Microbulbifer sp. GL-2: one gene and its partner. The protein of the gene in region 2 interacts with the protein of the main gene of each other region in a pairwise test. Links are inferred from orthologs where the notes say so. Each region holds a gene or a part of one and is shown on either strand. Other genes may lie near its edges.

Region 1 (5,899 bases), 2.4 Mb from region 2 along the record:
GAGTTCGCCTTCACACATTGTAAGGTTAGTCCTGGTCGCCGGTAAGCTGCCTGTAGGCTTCTACTGCGGCAATCTTCTCCGCGGCGCGACGGCTGTTGGCCTCTCCACGCACCGGCTGTGCCAGGCCACTGACCCGGCATTCAACAATAAAATGTTGGGCGTGTTCCATACCGGAGACATCCACTACGGAGTACTCCGGCAGCGGCTTCTTGCGACCCTGCAGCCATTCCTGCAAGCGAGTCTTAGGATCCTTCATTGTCTCCAGTGATAGCCCCTGCAACCGCGAGGCGAACCATTCCAATACCCTGGAACGCGCTGCTTCAAGGCCAGCATCCAGATAGATGGCACCGATCAGAGCCTCTACTGCATCGGCCAGAATAGAGGCGCGGCGAAAACCACCGCTCTTCATCTCACCTTCACCAAGGCGCAGGCAATCGCCAATATCCAGTTCACGAGCCAGTTTTGCCAGGGTCTCACCACTGACTAATTGTGCACGCAGGCGACTTAACTGCCCTTCCCGCCCCTCGGGAAATTGCTCGTAAAGCGCAGCCCCAATGGTGAAACCGAGGATCGAGTCGCCGAGGAATTCCAGGCGCTCATTGTTACGGCTGCCGTGGGAGCGATGCGTCAGCGCAAGCTCCAACAACTCACCCTGTTCAAACTTGTAGCCGAGACGCTTACACAGGCGTTCCAGTAAAAGATCAGTCACGTTTGCGGAATTGCTCCAGATCTACCAGCGGATCACAGCAAAGCTCCGGCTTGGCCGTATCGAGCTGCTTGTTAAATTTCATTACAACATCGACGTTGTAAACCAACGGTTGTCGCAATTCATAATTGATACTGACCACCGTACTCTTTGCGCCGCGAACGACTTGCAACGCCTCGGTAGGCGCACCGCGCACGTTGTTGATCAGGAAGAAGCGGCCCATCTCTTTCTTGATTTGGCCCACCGTCATATTTTCCAGCTCCGGGTTTTCACCCAGAGTTTTTAATGCTTCGTTGATATAACGCGCGTCTACATATGCCGGCGCCATTTTGGAAACGCAGGTCAGGGCAAAACCCAGTACAGCAATAACCAGTAACCAGCCCCAGTAACTCATACCGCGCTGGCGTCCCAATGAAACTTGGATAGCACTACCCATAATTATGCCCTCAATCCTTAATGCCAACGCAGTGTCGGCCAGTTCTCATTATTGGATGGAGCCTACACGTTTAAAGCTGGGCAAACTGAGCAATTTGTCCCAATGCATCCAGATGGCAAACGCCTTGCCCACCACATCGCGCTCGGGCACAAACCCCCAGGCGCGGCTGTCGAGACTGTTATCGCGGTTGTCCCCCATCATAAAGTAGTGCCCTTCCGGCACAGTACCGCTGAAGTTACCATATTCCCCGGGGGGGACATTCTTTGCCATCAGGTGACGTTGGCCGTAGAGGTTCTCCCACATAATCTCAACCTGCGGATTAACCGGTGGAAGCGCCTGTATCAACTCCTGCGGTGCCAGCTCCCCATTCACGTAGAGCACATTATTTTTCAGCTCAATTTTGTCACCGGGCAGGCCGATCACCCGCTTAATAAAATAGGTATCGTTCATGTGCGGTGGGAAAAATACCATTACATCGCCGCGCTGCGGCTCACCGATATTCACCACCTTGGTGCGAGAAACAGGCAATCGAAGGCCGTACTCGTATTTGTTCACCAGGATAAAGTCGCCGATCTGCAGAGTGGGCACCATCGAGGCTGATGGAATCTGGAAAGGCTCAACAATAAAGGAGCGCAATACAAACACGATGGCCAGGATCGGGAAAAACGACTTGGCGTATTCCACAACAACTGGATCTTCCTGCTGCTCCCCCACCCCTTTCTTGCGACGACGGGCGAAAAACAAGCTGTCAACCAGCCAGATTCCGCCGCTGATCACAACCAACCAGAGCAGAATCAGAGGTAAATTAATATCCATTACAAGTCTCTATTATCCTTGATCTCGATAGCGGGCAGAGCCGTTATTGATCCACTTTCAGCACTGCCAGGAAAGCCTCCTGGGGCACTTCCACACGGCCGAGCTGTTTCATACGGCGCTTACCCGCTTTCTGCTTTTCCAGCAGTTTCTTCTTACGGGTAATATCGCCACCATAACATTTTGCGGTCACATTCTTGCGCAGGGCTTTCACCGTGGTCCGCGATACCACTTGCCCACCAATCGCTGCCTGGATCGCCACATCAAACATCTGGCGGGGGATCAGCTCTTTCATTTTCTCGGCCATGGCACGCCCCTTCTGCTGGGCGTTTTCACGGTGAACAATCAGTGCCAGAGCATCGACACGGTCGCCATTAATCAGAATATCCAGGCGCACCAGCTTTGCCGCCTCGAAGCGCACAAAACTGTAGTCCAGCGAAGCAAAACCGCGACTCACAGATTTGAGGCGGTCGAAGAAGTCCATCACCACTTCACTCATCGGCAGCTCATAGCGCAGGGACACCTGTGAACCCACGTACTGCATATCCTTCTGGATTCCCCGCTTGTCCACACAGAGAGTAATCACGTTGCCGAGGTATTCCTGCGGCACCAGGATATTTACTTCTGCGATGGGCTCACGCATTTCCTCAATATTGCCCACATCCGGCAGGCGCGAGGGGTTATCCACCATCACCACCTCGCCATCGGTCTGCTCAACCTCATACACTACGGTGGGTGCGGTGGTGATCAGGTCAAGGTCGTATTCCCGCTCCAGGCGCTCCTGGATAATCTCCATGTGCAACATGCCGAGGAAGCCGCAGCGGAAACCAAAGCCAAGGGCGTCAGAAGTCTCCGGCTCATAGAACAGGGAGGCATCATTCAGGGACAGCTTTTCCAACGCATCGCGGAAGGCTTCATAGTCGTCGGAGCTAACCGGAAACAACCCTGCGTAAACCTGCGGTTTAACCTTCTGGAAGCCGGGCAACATTTCGATTTCATCGGCTCCCTTGGCATGGGTCAGGGTGTCGCCCACTGGCGCACCGTGGATATCCTTGATACCAGCCACTACAAAGCCCACTTCACCGGCGCGCAGTACGCCAGTTTCGTGACGCTTAGGGGTGAAGATTCCAACACTGTCCACCACGTGGGCGCGACCAATAGACTTGGTGACAATCTTGTCCTTGGTTTTCAAGGTGCCCTGCACCACGCGTACCAAGGACACCACTCCCAGATAGCTGTCGAACCAGGAGTCGATGATCAGTGCCTGCAGCGGCGCATCGACATCACCCTCTGGTGGCGGCACCAGGCGTATCAGATCCTCAAGGACATCCTCCACACCCAGGCCAGACTTGGCACTGCAGCGGGTCGCGTCGGCGGCATCAATACCGATAATATCCTCGATTTCCTCCGCCACTTTGTCCGGATCCGCCTGGGGCAGGTCCATCTTGTTGAGGACCGGGATTACTTCGAGCCCCTGCTCGATCGCTGTGTAGCAATTGGCGACCGACTGGGCTTCTACCCCCTGAGCCGCATCTACAACCAGGAGCGCTCCCTCACAGGCTGCCAAAGAGCGTGATACTTCATAGGAGAAGTCCACATGCCCCGGTGTATCAATAAAGTTCAACTGATAGGTCTTACCATTACGCGCCTTGTAATCGAGTGTTACGCTCTGCGCCTTGATAGTAATTCCACGCTCGCGCTCCAGCTCCATACTGTCCAGAACCTGTTCAGCCATCTCCCGACTGGAGAGGCCTCCACAGTCCTGGATAAAGCGGTCAGCCAGGGTAGATTTCCCGTGGTCGATATGGGCAATAATGGAGAAATTGCGGATATGAGAGAGATCTGTGGCCACTGCGGAATAAAAACCCTTGAAAAATCAATCGATTAGCCGGCAATCGTGCCAACTGTGTGGCGCAAGTCTAACAGAACTCATGCACAGAGGAGAGAGGCAGGTGACCCATTGGGCCACCATTCGCCTTTTGTGATTAGCTTTCGATCTTAATTGTACGGAAAGTTGACTGGCCCGCACGGAAGAAACGGATTGGCAGTAACTCGTCTTCAGGGAGGCCTTTGACCACAGTTTTGTAATCTTTTATGTCCCCCACTTCCTCGAATCCCAGCTGGGCGATGATATCGCCGCTACGCAGACCGGCCTTGGCACCGGGCTTGCCTGGGATCACCTGCTTAACAAGGACGCCAGTCTCCACATTCCAGCGCTGCTTCAGACCATCGGGAATCTCTTCTACCACGACTCCAAGGCGACCACCGATACTGGTAGCCGGATGATTAACGGCCTGGGTGCGCTCGCCATCAGAGCCTGGCAGGGCACCGACAATAACTTTCAACCTTTCGGATTTGCCCTTACGCATCAGCTCAACAGGCACCTCGGTACCGGGGCGGATCTGGCCAACCACATGGGGCAGATCACCGTGAACACCAATCTTACGGCCATCAAAGCTGGTAATCACATCACCGGCCTTAATACCTGCTTCTGCAGCCGGAGTGCCGGGACTCACCTGCTCGACCAGGGCACCAGAGGGCTTGCGGAGCCCCATCGCTTGAGCCATGTCGCGATCCACATTGCGAATACCCACACCGAGCCAGCCTCGATCAACACGCCCCTTCTCTTTCAACTGCGCCACAACATCTTGGGCCAGGCTTGCCGGAATGGCGAAGGACAGGCCAATGGAGCCGCCGCTGCGAGTATAAATCTGCGAATTGATACCAACGACTTCGCCCTCGAGATTAAACAGCGGACCGCCGGAGTTACCGGGGTTAATAGCTACATCAGTCTGGATAAAAGGCACGTAATTCTCGCGGCTCTCATTGGGAATGCTGCGGCCCATGGCGCTCACGATACCAGCACTGGCGGAGTAATCGAGGCCAAATGGCGAGCCAATCGCAACCACCCACTCCCCTACCTGCAGCTCCTCTGAATCTCCCCAGCGCACTGCAGACAGGTCATCGGCATCAATCTTGAGCAGGGCCAGGTCTGAACGTGCATCTTTACCGATGACTTCCGCCTCGTATTCGCGGCGATCAGTCAGGGTCACGGTCACTTTATCGGCACCATCAACCACGTGGTTATTGGTCACGATATAGCCATCTTCGGAGATGATAAAGCCAGAACCCATGCTGGCAACCGGGCGCTGCTGGCGACTGCGCGGCTCAAGCAGGTGGCGGAAAATGTCGGGTATTTCCTGCTGGAACTGTGGCGAGCTATTACCACGCGCCACCCGATTACGATCCACGGTGTTGATTTTCACCACCGCTGGCGAGTTGTCCTCAATGAGTTCGGTAAGTTCAGGTAGTCCGCGAGCACTGGCAGCGCCAGAAACCAAGAGACAAAGCACCAATAAATATTGTGTACAACGTTTAACCATAGGTTTGTTACCCCTAGTGATCCCTTCTAATATGAAACCATTGGAATTTGAGTCCCTTCCAGGGCTTGCCTTGGCTTACCGGCCCCTTTGGGGACATTTTGTAACGATTTAGTGGCACTACAGCCACGAAAGTTCTGCCGCCGTATGTAAATCTGTGTAAAGGGCTAGCGATGTCCATATTGCGCCCGCGACCCGAGCGCGGTCAATTTCACCTGCCCCGAGAACTGTATGGATACAGCGCACTCGGCGCCCCGCTATTTTATTTTCCCGCACAGTCCGGCGACAAGCATGGGCTGATTATGGCCGGCACTCACGGTGATGAAGTCGCCGCTGTAGTCGCCCTATCCTGTGCCCTGCGCGCACTGGCGTCAGGACAGCTCAAGCACCATGTGATACTGGCAGTTAACCCCGACGGCTGCCAACTGGGTACCCGCTGCAATGCCTGTGGCGTAGACCTCAACCGCAATTTTGCGACAAAAAACTGGGATGACAGCGGTAATGTATACCGCTGGAACAGCGCCGCTGAGGCCCGCGATGTCAGGCTCAGCACCGGAGAGGGCC
Region 2 (12,082 bases):
GTTAAAAGCCCTATAACTACTCAAAATAAGTGGGCGAAACATAATAAAAATAATGGGGAGGCCGACAAGAAAAGCAATGAGAGGCCAAAACCGCAAGAACAACAATAAACAATAACAATAAACCCAAAGAAAGAATAAAAATAACAACAAGCGCGTTGCAAACTGACTGAATTGTACCTGGGAGAGGGTGTTTGCTTGATAGCAAATTGATAGCGCAAGGAAGCCGCTGCCTTCATACTGGTAATAATAATTCCCATAATCTTTTCCCCAAACTTCCCGGCACCCGCAGATTGCGGGCGCATTCCTTTGCGTGTGTTAGAATCGCGCCCGCGAATCCGGTTCACCGACAACAGATGCCAATGGCACCCCTGGTTACGGACTTCGCGCCCTGGGCCCGCCCAGGTATATGAGGCCCCAGCAGTGCCGCAGAGAACCCCCTGGTCAGCAGGGGCAGAAACGCGCGGGTACCGAGCCTGCCGCCACCGGAAGTGTGGCCTGAGCACCAGCAGGGCTTTTCCGGTCATTTACGAATGGCAGCAGTCAAAACAGACAGCCGTATGCTCAACAATTTGATTAGTAGTATTAAACGCTGGCGCAAGCCGGCCAACAAAGGTCCCAGGGTTATCGCCCGCAACGATCACAATATCTCCCGCCGAGAGATCAGCCGCGCGGCCCTGACCGTAATGAAGCGTCTGCAAGAAGCCGGACATCAAGCCTATATTGTCGGCGGCGGAGTGCGTGACCTGATGCTGGGTGGCCACCCCAAGGACTTTGATGTCGCCACCGACGCCACTCCCGAACAGGCCAAGGAATTATTTCGCGGCGCGCGTATTGTGGGGCGGCGCTTCCGTATTCTGCATGCGCGCATCGGTCGCGAGGTTATCGAGGTAACCACATTCCGGGGGCATCACAGCGACGGGGAAGAGCATGAAGCAAGGCAGTCCGAGCACGGCATGCTGCTGCGTGACAATGTCTATGGCGACCTCGAGAGCGATGCCATGCGCCGTGACTTTACTGTCAACGCGCTCTACTACACCACCAGCGGTTTTGCCATCCACGACTACACCGGTGGTGTCGAGGATATCGAAAAGCGCCTGATCCGCATGATTGGCGAACCCAGCATTCGCTATAAAGAAGATCCGGTACGCATGCTGCGTGCAGTACGTTTTGCCGCCAAACTGGACTTCTCCATTGAAAGCAAAACTGAGGTGCCACTCCAAGAACTGGCTCCCCTGCTGCGCAATATCGCCCCAGCTCGTTTATTCGACGAGATACTCAAGCTACTGATGGGTGGCCATGGTGAACGCACTTTTGAGCTGCTGCACCGCTATCACTTGTGGCAGCACCTGTTTCCAGACAATGCTATCCAAATAGACAAGAGCCCCGAAGCCCTGGAACTGACCCGCCGCGCACTGCGCAATACCGACCGGCGTATCCAGGCAGATATGCGCGTTACACCGGCTTTCCTCTATGCAGCCCTGATGTGGCCAGCGGTAAATGAAGAACAGAAGAAGCTGGAAGACAAGGGCACTCCGGCAGCGCCAGCCCTGGCCCAGGCCTCCCAAAAAATTACCAGCAACCAGCTGGCCCATACTGCCATTCCCAAGCGTTTCTCTATTCCCATGCGCGAAATCTGGGATCTGCAACACCGCTTGCCTCAGCGTGGCGGCAGTCGCGCCCAACGGCAGATGGAACACCCTAGATTCCGCGCGGCCTACGACTTTTTATTACTGCGTGAAGAAAGTGGTGAGATTGAAGCAGGCCTGGGTAAATGGTGGACGGACTTTCAACAGGCCGATGAAGAGCAGCGCCAACAAATGGTGAGCAAGCTGCAACGCAGTGGCGGAGGCAGTCGCCGCGGCCGAAACTCTCGTGGCGGGCGTCGGCGCAGGCCCAAGGCCGCCGAATAATGGCAAGGGTTTTTATCGGGCTCGGCAGCAACCTGGCTGAGCCGCAAAAGCAGCTGCGCAGTGCCCTGGAGGCCATGGGCAAAATTCCCGACAGCTGCCTGCTGCGCTGCTCCAGCTTTTATCGCAGCGCCCCAATAGGCCCTGGCGAACAGCCGGACTATGTCAATGCAGTGGCCGAACTGGAAACCGCACTGTCACCCATTGATTTACTCGACCGCTTACAGTCCATTGAGGCTACCCATGGTCGAGAACGTTCGGTGCGCTGGGGAGCGCGAACCCTCGACCTGGACATACTACTGTTCGATGAGAGGCAAATAGAAGAAGTCCGCCTGCAAGTACCCCACCCACGCATGGCGGAGCGCAACTTCGTGCTGTTACCATTGGCAGAGCTGGAGCCCCAGTTGCTACTGCCTTCAGGCGAGTCATTGCACCAACTACTGCAAAACTGCCCCCATAATCGCCTGGATAAAATCTGATCAGACTCCAAATAGCACAATAAAAGTACTCGACTGGACGCCCTGCTTAATAGTACTTTGGCGCCTGCAGCCCATCAGGGAAGACGCCCCAACAAGAGGAGTCGAACACGTGGTTATCGACAACAGCGAAACCAATCCGTGTGAATTCGGCCTGTCGGACAGGACGCTGCCGAAGTTTATTGCCGTGGAAGGCAATATCGGCGTAGGTAAAACCACACTGGCCAAGAAACTGGCCACTACCTTCAATTACGACACCCTGCTGGAACAGCCCGAGGAAAACCCCTTCCTTGAGCGTTTTTACCGCGACCCACACAATGCTGCACTGCCAACCCAGCTGCACTTCCTGTTGCAGCGCTCCCAGCAAATCCAGGCCCTGCGCCAGGATGACCTGTTCGAGCCGGTGCGGGTGGCAGATTTCCTGATTGAAAAAGATCAGCTCTTTGCCCAGGTAACCCTGGATAAAGATGAACTGGCACTTTACCAACAAGTCTTCCAGCACCTCACCCTGGAGGCTCCCAAACCGGATCTGGTGATCTACCTGCAAGCGCCGATGGAGGTATTACAGGCACGTATCCGCAACCGCGGAATTCCCGCAGAGCGTGCCATCAGCAATGAATACCTTGAGACACTCAATGACGCCTACACCCAGTTTTTCCACTTCTACGACAGTTCGCCACTGCTGATTGTCAACAGTGAGGAAATCGATATTGTCGATAGCCCTAAGGATTACCGTCAGCTGGTCGAGTACATGCTCACAGTTACCAAAGGCCGGCACTACTACAACCCGGGAAGTTAATCGTTATGTATGCACCTTCTGAATTAGAAAAGCTCGTTAACGTTCAGACCTTGCGCAAGATGAAAGCCAACGGCGAGAAATTTATTACCGTTGCCCTTTACGATGCACCCATGGCTGCCATGGCTCAGAAGACTGGAGTGGAGACAGTACTGGTAGGCGACTCCCTGGGTATGACCGTACTCGGCTATGACAGCACAGTGCCGGTCACCATGGAGCAGATGATTTACCATGTGGAGGCGGTTGCACGCGGCAACAAGAAGTCCCTGATCATGGGGGATATGCCGTTTATGACCTATGCCACCCCGGAGCAAGCACTCGCCAATGCCACCCGTATCATGCAGGCCGGTGCCCACATGGTAAAAATTGAAGGTGGTGCCTGGCTCGCCGAAACTGTGAAAATGCTCACCGATCGTGGCATACCGGTTTGTTCCCACCTGGGTCTCACCCCTCAGTCGGTGCACAAGCTCGGTGGCTACCGGGTCCAGGGGCGCGATGAGCAACACGCTGAACAGATGCTGGAAGACGCCATCCTTCTGGATCAGGCCGGTGCCGATCTTCTGGTGCTCGAGTGTGTCCCCTCCGCACTGGCAAACCGTATTACCGAGACAGTTTCCATGCCCACCATCGGCATCGGCGCCGGGCGCGACACCGATGCACAGGTACTGGTGATCAATGACATCCTGGGCCTTACCGAACAACCGCCCAAGTTTTCCAAGAATTTTCTGGTGGAAGCTGAAGATATTCCCGGTGCACTGCGCAAATACGCCGAAGACGTTAAACTCGGCATATTCCCCGACGACTCACACTCTTTCAGTTAATATTCCATTTAACCGGGCGCTAAACGGTGCCCGGCAATCTCCCTGTCGGTCCCAATGAATGCAGCCCTCCCAGCGGTAACATTATGAATTTCGACCAACTTCTACTTGAGTGGCGTACAAACCAAGGCGCCGATACTGTACCTGCAGGTTGGACTCAGGGGCGCGCCACCTTTGGCGGCCTTGTAGCGGCTATGCTGCACGAAAATATGTCAGCAGAAGTTGCACAGGATAGCAGTCTGCGTTCTTTGACCCTGTCATTTGTGGCCCCGGTAGATACCGATGTTGTGCAAAGCTCTGCAGAGATTTTGCGTGCCGGGCGCTCCGTCACCCAGGTACAAGGACACCTGCGCCAGGGTGACGTAATCACCCTGGCGGGCCTCGCCAGCTTCGGCCGAGGAAGGGAATCCAGCATACTGGTCAATGGACCCATAGCACCGGAATATGCCCCGCCGGAGGAATGCACAGCCCTGCCCTATATCGAGGGTATAGTTCCCGAGTTTACACAGAAATTTGAATACCGCATCGCCCGTGGTCAATTGCCTTTCAGCGGCACAGAAGAAAAGCAATTGGGCGGCTGGGTGCGCTTTAAGGACGGCAGCGATGGCATCGCTGGCATAGGCCATCTACTGGCGCTAATCGATGCCTGGCCACCTGCCACTCTACCGATGCTAAAAACACCAGCACCTGCCAGCTCACTAACCTGGACAGTAGAGTTTATGGAACCACTGCCCAAACAGAGGGCCGATGATTGGTGGCAGTACCTTGCAGAAGTCGAGCAGGCGGAGGACGGTTATGCAGTGATCCAGGCCCGTCTATGGGACACCGACGGCAAGCTTGTTTCCCTATCCCGGCAAATGGTTACCATATTCGGCTAATCAAAATAGTTGACTACAGTGCTCCACGGATGGCGCTCGCTGACTCCCCCCACCACAGATGCTCAGTACATAAACATCAAGTCTTTCGCCATTTTCATTATCTTTTTAAAAAACGTATTTGAACGACATTCAATACAAAAAATAAAATAAAGAAAATCTTTTTTACTCCAATTTGTAATCTACGCTATCCATCATCGCCGGGGCTACAAAGCATCAAACCAAACTTTTGTACTCCCCCCCCCCTACAAGCAAAGATACCGAATTTGGAGAAAAATAATGATAAACAGAATATTTATGTCCCTGATCCTGCTAATCAGCCACCCGGTTTACGCAGCAGACTTTGAAGATGTTTGGGATGCCATCACCTCATGCAATTGGTTCGAATTTATTGGCGATGTCGATGACACTGGCACAAAAGACCTGGATGGTTACGAATACGGCGATACCAGCTTTGCCGATACCAACTCAGGAAATTTCGACATGATGGTGTACAACATGGATGGATTCCTGAAATGTATCGGGGGCAACAGTAAATCTGATTTTAAGCAGATTATTAGCTCTTTCGATAGTAATCCAACAGATCTTTGGCTGATGCAGGAGGTGTGGAATAAAACTAAGGCCAACTATCTGGATGACGACGATAAGCTCAGTAATGACACAGTCCCCTATCGTTCCAAACACTGGAAAGGTACTGGCACTACCTTTGGCAACGGTTTGCTAACCTTTTCAAAATTTCCTTTTGACAGGGACAACCGTAATGACAACGACTATTCCTTTACCACTTATGAGGAGGAAAACTTTAATAGGTGCGCGGGCAACGATTGTGATACCGAGAAAGGATTTACTGTGGCAAAAGTCGAGATAACTGAAAATTATCATGTGCATATATATAACACCCACATGGATGCCGGCCATCAAGATGAAGACTTGAGTGCCAAAGCTGAGCAACTCGACCAAATCGCCGATATGATCGTTGCACATTCAAATAATGCCACCGTCATTTTAGCGGGCGATTTCAATATGGCATTCGATGAGGACGATGATGGCTGGCGAGGAGTCAATTACCTGGCCTGGAAGGACTTTTTCGAGAAAACCGGTGGCAAACACGCCTGTCAATATATGCTTGCGGGCGCCGATACCAGTCTGGAATCCTGTGCCGACGAACTCCAAAACGATACCGATCACGTGGTGGTTATCAACAATAACCCCAGCTACACACTGGAAGTCACCAACTACTATATCGGCTCCCCTGAGTACTCGGGGCTGAGCGATCACGATCCAGTATTTGCAAATTTTTCCTGGGTTAAAAACTAGACATAATAAAAGCTTCTTCCCCCGGGGTGCGGAAGAAGCTTTACAGCCATTTTTTCCAGTAAAAAAATGCAATCTGAACAGTAAGTGCAATCACCGAAAGAATACAGAAAGCAAGAAAGCCCTCCCGAGCCTGAGCCCATGGAATTCCGCCGACGTTAATTCCAAATAGTCCGGTTAAAAAACTCAGGGGCAGAAAAACAGCTGCAACCATTGATAATAGATACATGCGACTGTTGAGCTGGTCCGAGTTACGATTTAGCAACTCCTCCTGGGCGATAGCCGCGCGCTCACGCACTGCATCGATATCGTCAATGTGCCGCTGTAAGCGCTCATTGATATCCGCTAGCAGGGAGTGGCTACTCTCATCGAACCAGGGCGCTGACTCCTGTTGCATACGCGATAAAACCTCTCTCTGCAGACACAGATAACGACGCAGTGCGATGGTTTTCTTACGAAACTGTACCAGAGTCGTTCCCAGTCCTTTCGCCGACCTGTCCAATAACTGGTCCTCCAGGTCATCTACTTTTTCTTCAAAATCCTCAACCCGGTCACTCATACGCAACACCAACAGGTCCGCAAGAGATACCACCAGCGCTGCAGCCCCCCGTGGTCCACAGCCACTGTGCAAGCGAGAAATTAAATCCTCCTCCGCCAGCAAGCGCCTCTTGCCGGTGCTGATCACCCGGTTTTCTTCAACCCATACACGAATAGAGACCCGATGTTCCGACCGTGATTTATGCTTCGGATCCATTCCACACATTGCCAGGAATAATCCATCCCCCACAGGCAGGGTGCGAGGCCTGATTTCTTTTGCCAGTAACGCCTCGGCGGCCACAGGTGGCAATCCACTATCGCGTATCCAGCGCGAGGATTCTTCATCTACACCATCGAAGTGAAGCCACATCAACCCCTGGCGGGGATGCCAGGACTCCACTTCAGACCAAGTCATTTCCCGGCCTGAGCCATTCCTGTCAAGCAAGGTTGCAAGAAGGTGCCCGGTTTCCATGGATATTGGTTTCCATTAGCAGTGCCTCCCCGATCCGAAGGAGGTTCCAAACAACCTTAAATTAGGCGCGCCCCATTGCGGTACTATAAAAAGCTGGGGCGCGCCGGCTTATCCCGAATGGCTTAGATGCGCCAGCTCCGCAGCATACTGTTCCCAGTTTTGCCCATCAAAGGACTTTACCTCTAGCCCCTGCGGGCGCTTATCCAGACAGCGTGCATTGAGGCTATAACCATCTGGGTTTGAACGCGGAATATAAAAGGATTTCACACCGCAATGACGACAAAAATAATGCTCGGCTACACCGGTATTAAAGGTGTAACAGCTCAATGCCTCTTTCCCGGCCACAAGTTCAAAATTTTCTGCAGGCACAATCAGGTGCAGGTAACCAAGCTTTTCACACATGGAGCAATTACAGGCATGAGCTACCAGAGGCTCATCACTGCTTCTATTGTACAGTGCATTAAAACGTACAGCGCCACAGTGACAACCTCCGCGCAGTTTGGTGGTTATTTTATCCATCAGTAGACTTTTCCAAGGTAAACAATGGACGTGCGTATAACAGGGAGAATACTGAGACAGCCAATAGAAGGTGGAACCAATTGGTACGCGCCATGCCTAACAATCGCGAAGAGCCTGTGCCAATTAATAGCCCATTTACTACCACTAGTAGTGCACCACCACCGAGCAACAGCGCCTGTTTGCGTGTGAGCCGGCCCGGCATTATTAACTCCAGCACAGCCACCAATAACCAGAGCAGCAAACCGAGGGCCGAATAGAGGTCAACCACCGCCCGTGACACCAGCATACCGCTCTCGCTCAAGGCTATTGCGCTGGCCAGGACCAGCACCATCACCACATAGGCCGGCGTTCGATTATCTGCTCCCCATGTCAATCCCAGTCGGGACCACAGTAGACCTATGCCGATTAGCAGGAAAGAGGCAAAGCCGGACAGCCTTGTGAGCGCCCGGTGCAATTCAGTAGTTCCGGGATCCATACCGTAGCGGTAAGCACCAACTAACGCTGCGAGGGCCATGCACAAAAGTGCAGCGACAATAATCAAGGCTGCAGATTGGAAGCGTGCACGAGTGAGGTACCAGTATTGATTGGCAATTAACAGACAGGCCAGCCCCAGTAGAAGATCGAGAAGCCAGAAATTAACCAAGGTTTTCCCCTTTTTTCTTTAAATTCTAACCGAAAAATCCCTGTGGCAAATGCTATAAGGGCCCGATTCTCCTTATTAAAAGACATAAAAAAACCCGGCTCAAGGCCGGGTTTTTCAGGTTTCTAAAGACTTACGCCTCTTCGGAACCCTGTTTCTCCTCTGCGGAAGCAGCCTGGTCGGCCTTGGCTTCCTTGATGGAGAGCTTGATACGTCCGCGCTGGTCCACGTCGAGCACCTTCACGAACACCTTCTGGCCTTCGCTCAGGTAGTCAGTTACCGCGTTGACACGCTCTTCAGCGATCTGGGAGATATGCACCAGGCCATCTTTGCCCGGCAGGAAGTTGACGAACGCGCCGAAGTCCACGATGCGTACCACGGTGCCCTCGTAGATTGCGCCGATCTCGGCTTCCGCAGTGATTTCCTCGATACGGGTAACCGCAGCTTCGAGGCTCTCACCGTCTTCGCCGAAGACCTTAATGCTGCCGTCATCTTCAATATCGATGGACGCGCCAGTTTCTTCGGTGATAGAGCGGATAGTTGCGCCGCCCTTACCGATAACGTCGCGAATCTTGTCCGGGTGGATCTTCAGGGTTGCGAAACGCGGAGCATTCTCGTTCACACTGGAACGGGACTCGCCGATCAGCTTGTTCATTTCCACGAGGATATGCAAACGCGCGTGCAGAGCCTGCTCCAGCGCAGTTTCCATGATCTCTTCAGTGATACCCTCGATCTTGATATCCATCTGCAGGGCAGTCACACCAGAAGCGGTACCGGCAACCTTAAAGTCCATATCACCCAGGTGATCTTCATCACCGAGGATATCGGTCAGGACTGCATAGCCTTCCTCTTCCTTCACCAGGCCCATGGCGATACCGGCAACCGGTGCCTTCAAGGGTACACCTGCATCCATCAGCGCAAGACTGGAGCCACACACGGAAGCCATGGAGCTGGAACCGTTGGACTCGGTGATTTCAGAAACCACCCGTAGAGTGTAAGGGAAGCTCTCCGGATCAGGCAGAACGGCAGCGATACCGCGACGGGCCAGACGACCATGGCCGATTTCACGGCGACCGGTAGCACCCACACGACCCGCTTCGCCTACGGAGTAGGGAGGGAAGTTGTAATGCAGCATAAAGTAATCTTTACGCTCGCCTTCCAGGGCATCGATAATCTGCGCATCGCGGGTAGCACCGAGAGTGGCAACAACCAGTGCCTGAGTTTCACCACGGGTGAACAGGGAGGAGCCATGGCCCTTCGGCAATACGCCAACTTCTACATTAATCGGGCGTACAGTCTTGGTATCGCGACCATCAATACGCGGTTCGCCACGCACTACTGCACCACGAACCGTTTTCTTTTCGAGCTTGCCGAAGTAGCTTTTTACATCACCGGCATCAACTTCTTCGCTCGCCAGGGCATCAGCCGCTTCATTGCGCAACTCGTTCAAGCGAGCGGTGCGCTGCTGCTTGTCAGTGATACGGTAAGCTTCGGCTACCTTGGTACCAAACTGGCTTTCCAGGGCCGCTTTCAGCTCGGTGTTTTCTGCTTCCGGTTGCCAGTTCCACTGGGGCTTGCCAGCTTCAGCTTTCAACTCTTCACAGACTTTTACTACCGCCTGCATTTCCTGGTGCGCATAGAGTACTGCACCCAGCATGATATCTTCCGGCAGCTCTTTCGCTTCCGATTCAACCATCAACACAGCATCTTTAGTGCCCGCAACCACCATATCCAGCTCAGAGGTTTTCAGAGCTTCGTAACCCGGGTTCAGCAGGTAGCCATCTTTTTGGGTATAGCCTACGCGCGCAGCGCCAATTGGGCCCGCAAAAGGAATACCGGAAACGGACAGAGCTGCGGAGGTGCCGATCATGCCGGCAATATCTGGATCCACGTCCTTCTCTGCAGACAGGACAGTGATCATCACCTGCACTTCATTCATGAAGCCCTTGGGGAACAGGGGACGGATCGGGCGATCGATCAGGCGCGAAGTCAAAGTTTCTTTTTCAGATGGGCGACCTTCACGCTTGAAGAAGCCGCCGGGAATTTTGCCAGCCGCGTAGGCTTTTTCCTGGTAATGCACGGACAGAGGGAAAAAGCCCTGATCAGGCTTGGCTTCTTTGGCACCTACAACGGTACACAGAACAACGGTTTCACCCATAGTGACCAAGGCTGCACCCGTCGCCTGGCGTGCAATGCGGCCAGTTTCGATAGTGACTTGGTGTTGTCCGTACTGGAAAGTTTTGCTTACTGGATTCACTAGTTTCTTTTCCTATTTCCTTACGGTTACTGGCCCATTCCAGTAACCCCTACATATTTGCCGGGGCCGGGACTACAAACCCCAAAACCCTGGGCGATACGGGGATGTATCGCCACCGGCCAGGGTAGCCGGTGCATACATCGCAGTTCCAATCAGAGAACTTTTCCCTGTCGGCATCTGCGGTGCAACTTCCGAAAAATGACAATCGCGCCACTTTTCAGTAAGCATTAAAGAAGAATGCCCGCCAGAGGCGGGCATTCCAGGGTCTTAGCGACGCAGGCCGAGCTTAGCAATCAGCTGGGCGTAGCGACTCAGATCCTTGCGCTTGAGGTAGTCCAGCAGCTTACGACGCTGGTTTACCATGCGGATCAGGCCACGACGGGAGTGGTGATCCTGCTTGTGCGCAGAGAAGTGACCCTGCAGTTTGTTGATGTTGGCGGTGAGCAGGGCTACCTGAACTTCCGGGGAACCGGTATCGCCTTCAGATTGGCCGTGCTCTTTCAGGATGGCTGCTTTTTCAACTGCAGTCAGTGCCATAACGAATTACCTCGTCGTAATATGCTTTAAAAGATTCGGCTGGCCCATGCATATTTACAGACCAGCTAATCGTTATTGTGGGCGCAACCGCCCGACACTCTCACTTCCATCGTATACCGACTTACACCAATATAGCGGTTTGTGCTCAAGTGCCACTTACCAGACGCCGCGGCGCTACGCACCCGTCGTCAGTAATTTCTCCCACGCCCAGAAAATCGCCATTTTCCAGGAAGAGGCGCACCATATCACCTTCTGAACCGATACGGTAGACCTGCAAATCCATTACCGGCTGCCCCTGACGCACATAGTAACCAGAGTCGTCTGGCAGTATGAGTTTGGGTAGTGAAGAGGCAGGAGAGTCCACCGGTAATAAGTGGTGATCAAGCTCTTCCGCCATGCCCTCTCCGCGCTCATCAGTCAACTCATCCAGGGTAACCGCCTCAGCCTCATCATAAGGACCGGCGGCACTGCGATGTAGTTTTTCCACATAAGCACCAACTCCCAAGGCCTGCCCCAGATCCTCAGCGATGCTGCGAATGTAAGTGCCTTTGGAGCAGTGTACTTCCACCTCTGCACGAGGCTCGCTACCGGGGGTAAAGTTCAGCAGCTCGAATTCAAAAATCTTTACTTCGCGCGCCTCGCGCTCCACCTCCAGCCCCTGACGAGCCAGCTTGTACAGCGGCTGGCCCTTGTGTTTAAGTGCGGAATACATGGAGGGAATCTGCTTGATAAGACCGCGAAAGTCCTCCATGGCCTTGAGCACGTCTTGCTCAGTAAGGCCTGAAGCATCTTTGCTTTCCAACACATCGCCATCGGCGTCACCACTGGCAGTGGTCATACCGAAAACAAAAGTACTGCGATAACGCTTGTCCGCATCGAGCAGATACTGGGAAAACTTGGTCGCCTCACCGAAGCAAATCGGCAGCACACCCGT

The links.
Region 1: the proteins of GL2_RS10665 (region 2) and lepA interact in binary tests that used the Escherichia coli proteins (3 or more experiments, as listed by UniProt). The link is inferred for Microbulbifer sp. GL-2 from one-to-one orthologs.

What each region holds. Positions count from the first base shown.
Region 1 is NZ_AP019807.1:36,268-42,166, forward strand. The notes cover bases 1,405-4,342. They hold lepA (translation elongation factor 4), read right to left. Parts: upstream 3,808-4,342; coding sequence 2,002-3,807; downstream 1,405-2,001. Other genes in these bases: lepB (signal peptidase I), read right to left, coding at 1,405-1,958; GL2_RS00170 (DegQ family serine endoprotease), read right to left, coding at 3,941-4,342. Outside these bases: rnc (ribonuclease III), read right to left, coding at 26-709; GL2_RS00155 (DUF4845 domain-containing protein), read right to left, coding at 702-1,142; more of lepB, read right to left, coding at 1,191-1,404; more of GL2_RS00170, read right to left, coding at 4,343-5,338; murein tripeptide amidase MpaA, read left to right, coding at 5,509-5,899. UniProt on the Escherichia coli protein: Required for accurate and efficient protein synthesis under certain stress conditions. May act as a fidelity factor of the translation reaction, by catalyzing a one-codon backward translocation of tRNAs on improperly translocated ribosomes.
Region 2 is NZ_AP019807.1:2,446,697-2,458,778, reverse strand. Bases 5,213-8,038 are described here. They hold GL2_RS10665 (zinc transporter ZntB), read right to left. Parts: upstream 7,196-8,038; coding sequence 6,230-7,195; downstream 5,213-6,229. Other genes in these bases: GL2_RS10655 (hypothetical protein), read right to left, coding at 7,707-8,038; GL2_RS10660 (GFA family protein), read right to left, coding at 7,304-7,714; GL2_RS10670 (endonuclease/exonuclease/phosphatase family protein), read left to right, coding at 5,213-6,189. Outside these bases: polynucleotide adenylyltransferase PcnB, read left to right, coding at 531-1,910; folK (2-amino-4-hydroxy-6-hydroxymethyldihydropteridine diphosphokinase), read left to right, coding at 1,910-2,386; GL2_RS10685 (deoxynucleoside kinase), read left to right, coding at 2,496-3,182; panB (3-methyl-2-oxobutanoate hydroxymethyltransferase), read left to right, coding at 3,188-4,000; GL2_RS10675 (acyl-CoA thioesterase II), read left to right, coding at 4,084-4,875; more of GL2_RS10670, read left to right, coding at 5,152-5,212; more of GL2_RS10655, read right to left, coding at 8,039-8,357; pnp (polyribonucleotide nucleotidyltransferase), read right to left, coding at 8,488-10,611; rpsO (30S ribosomal protein S15), read right to left, coding at 10,879-11,148; tRNA pseudouridine(55) synthase TruB, read right to left, coding at 11,294-12,082. UniProt on the Escherichia coli protein: Zinc transporter. Acts as a Zn(2+):proton symporter, which likely mediates zinc ion uptake. Purified ZntB reconstituted in liposomes also binds and transports Cd(2+), Ni(2+) and Co(2+).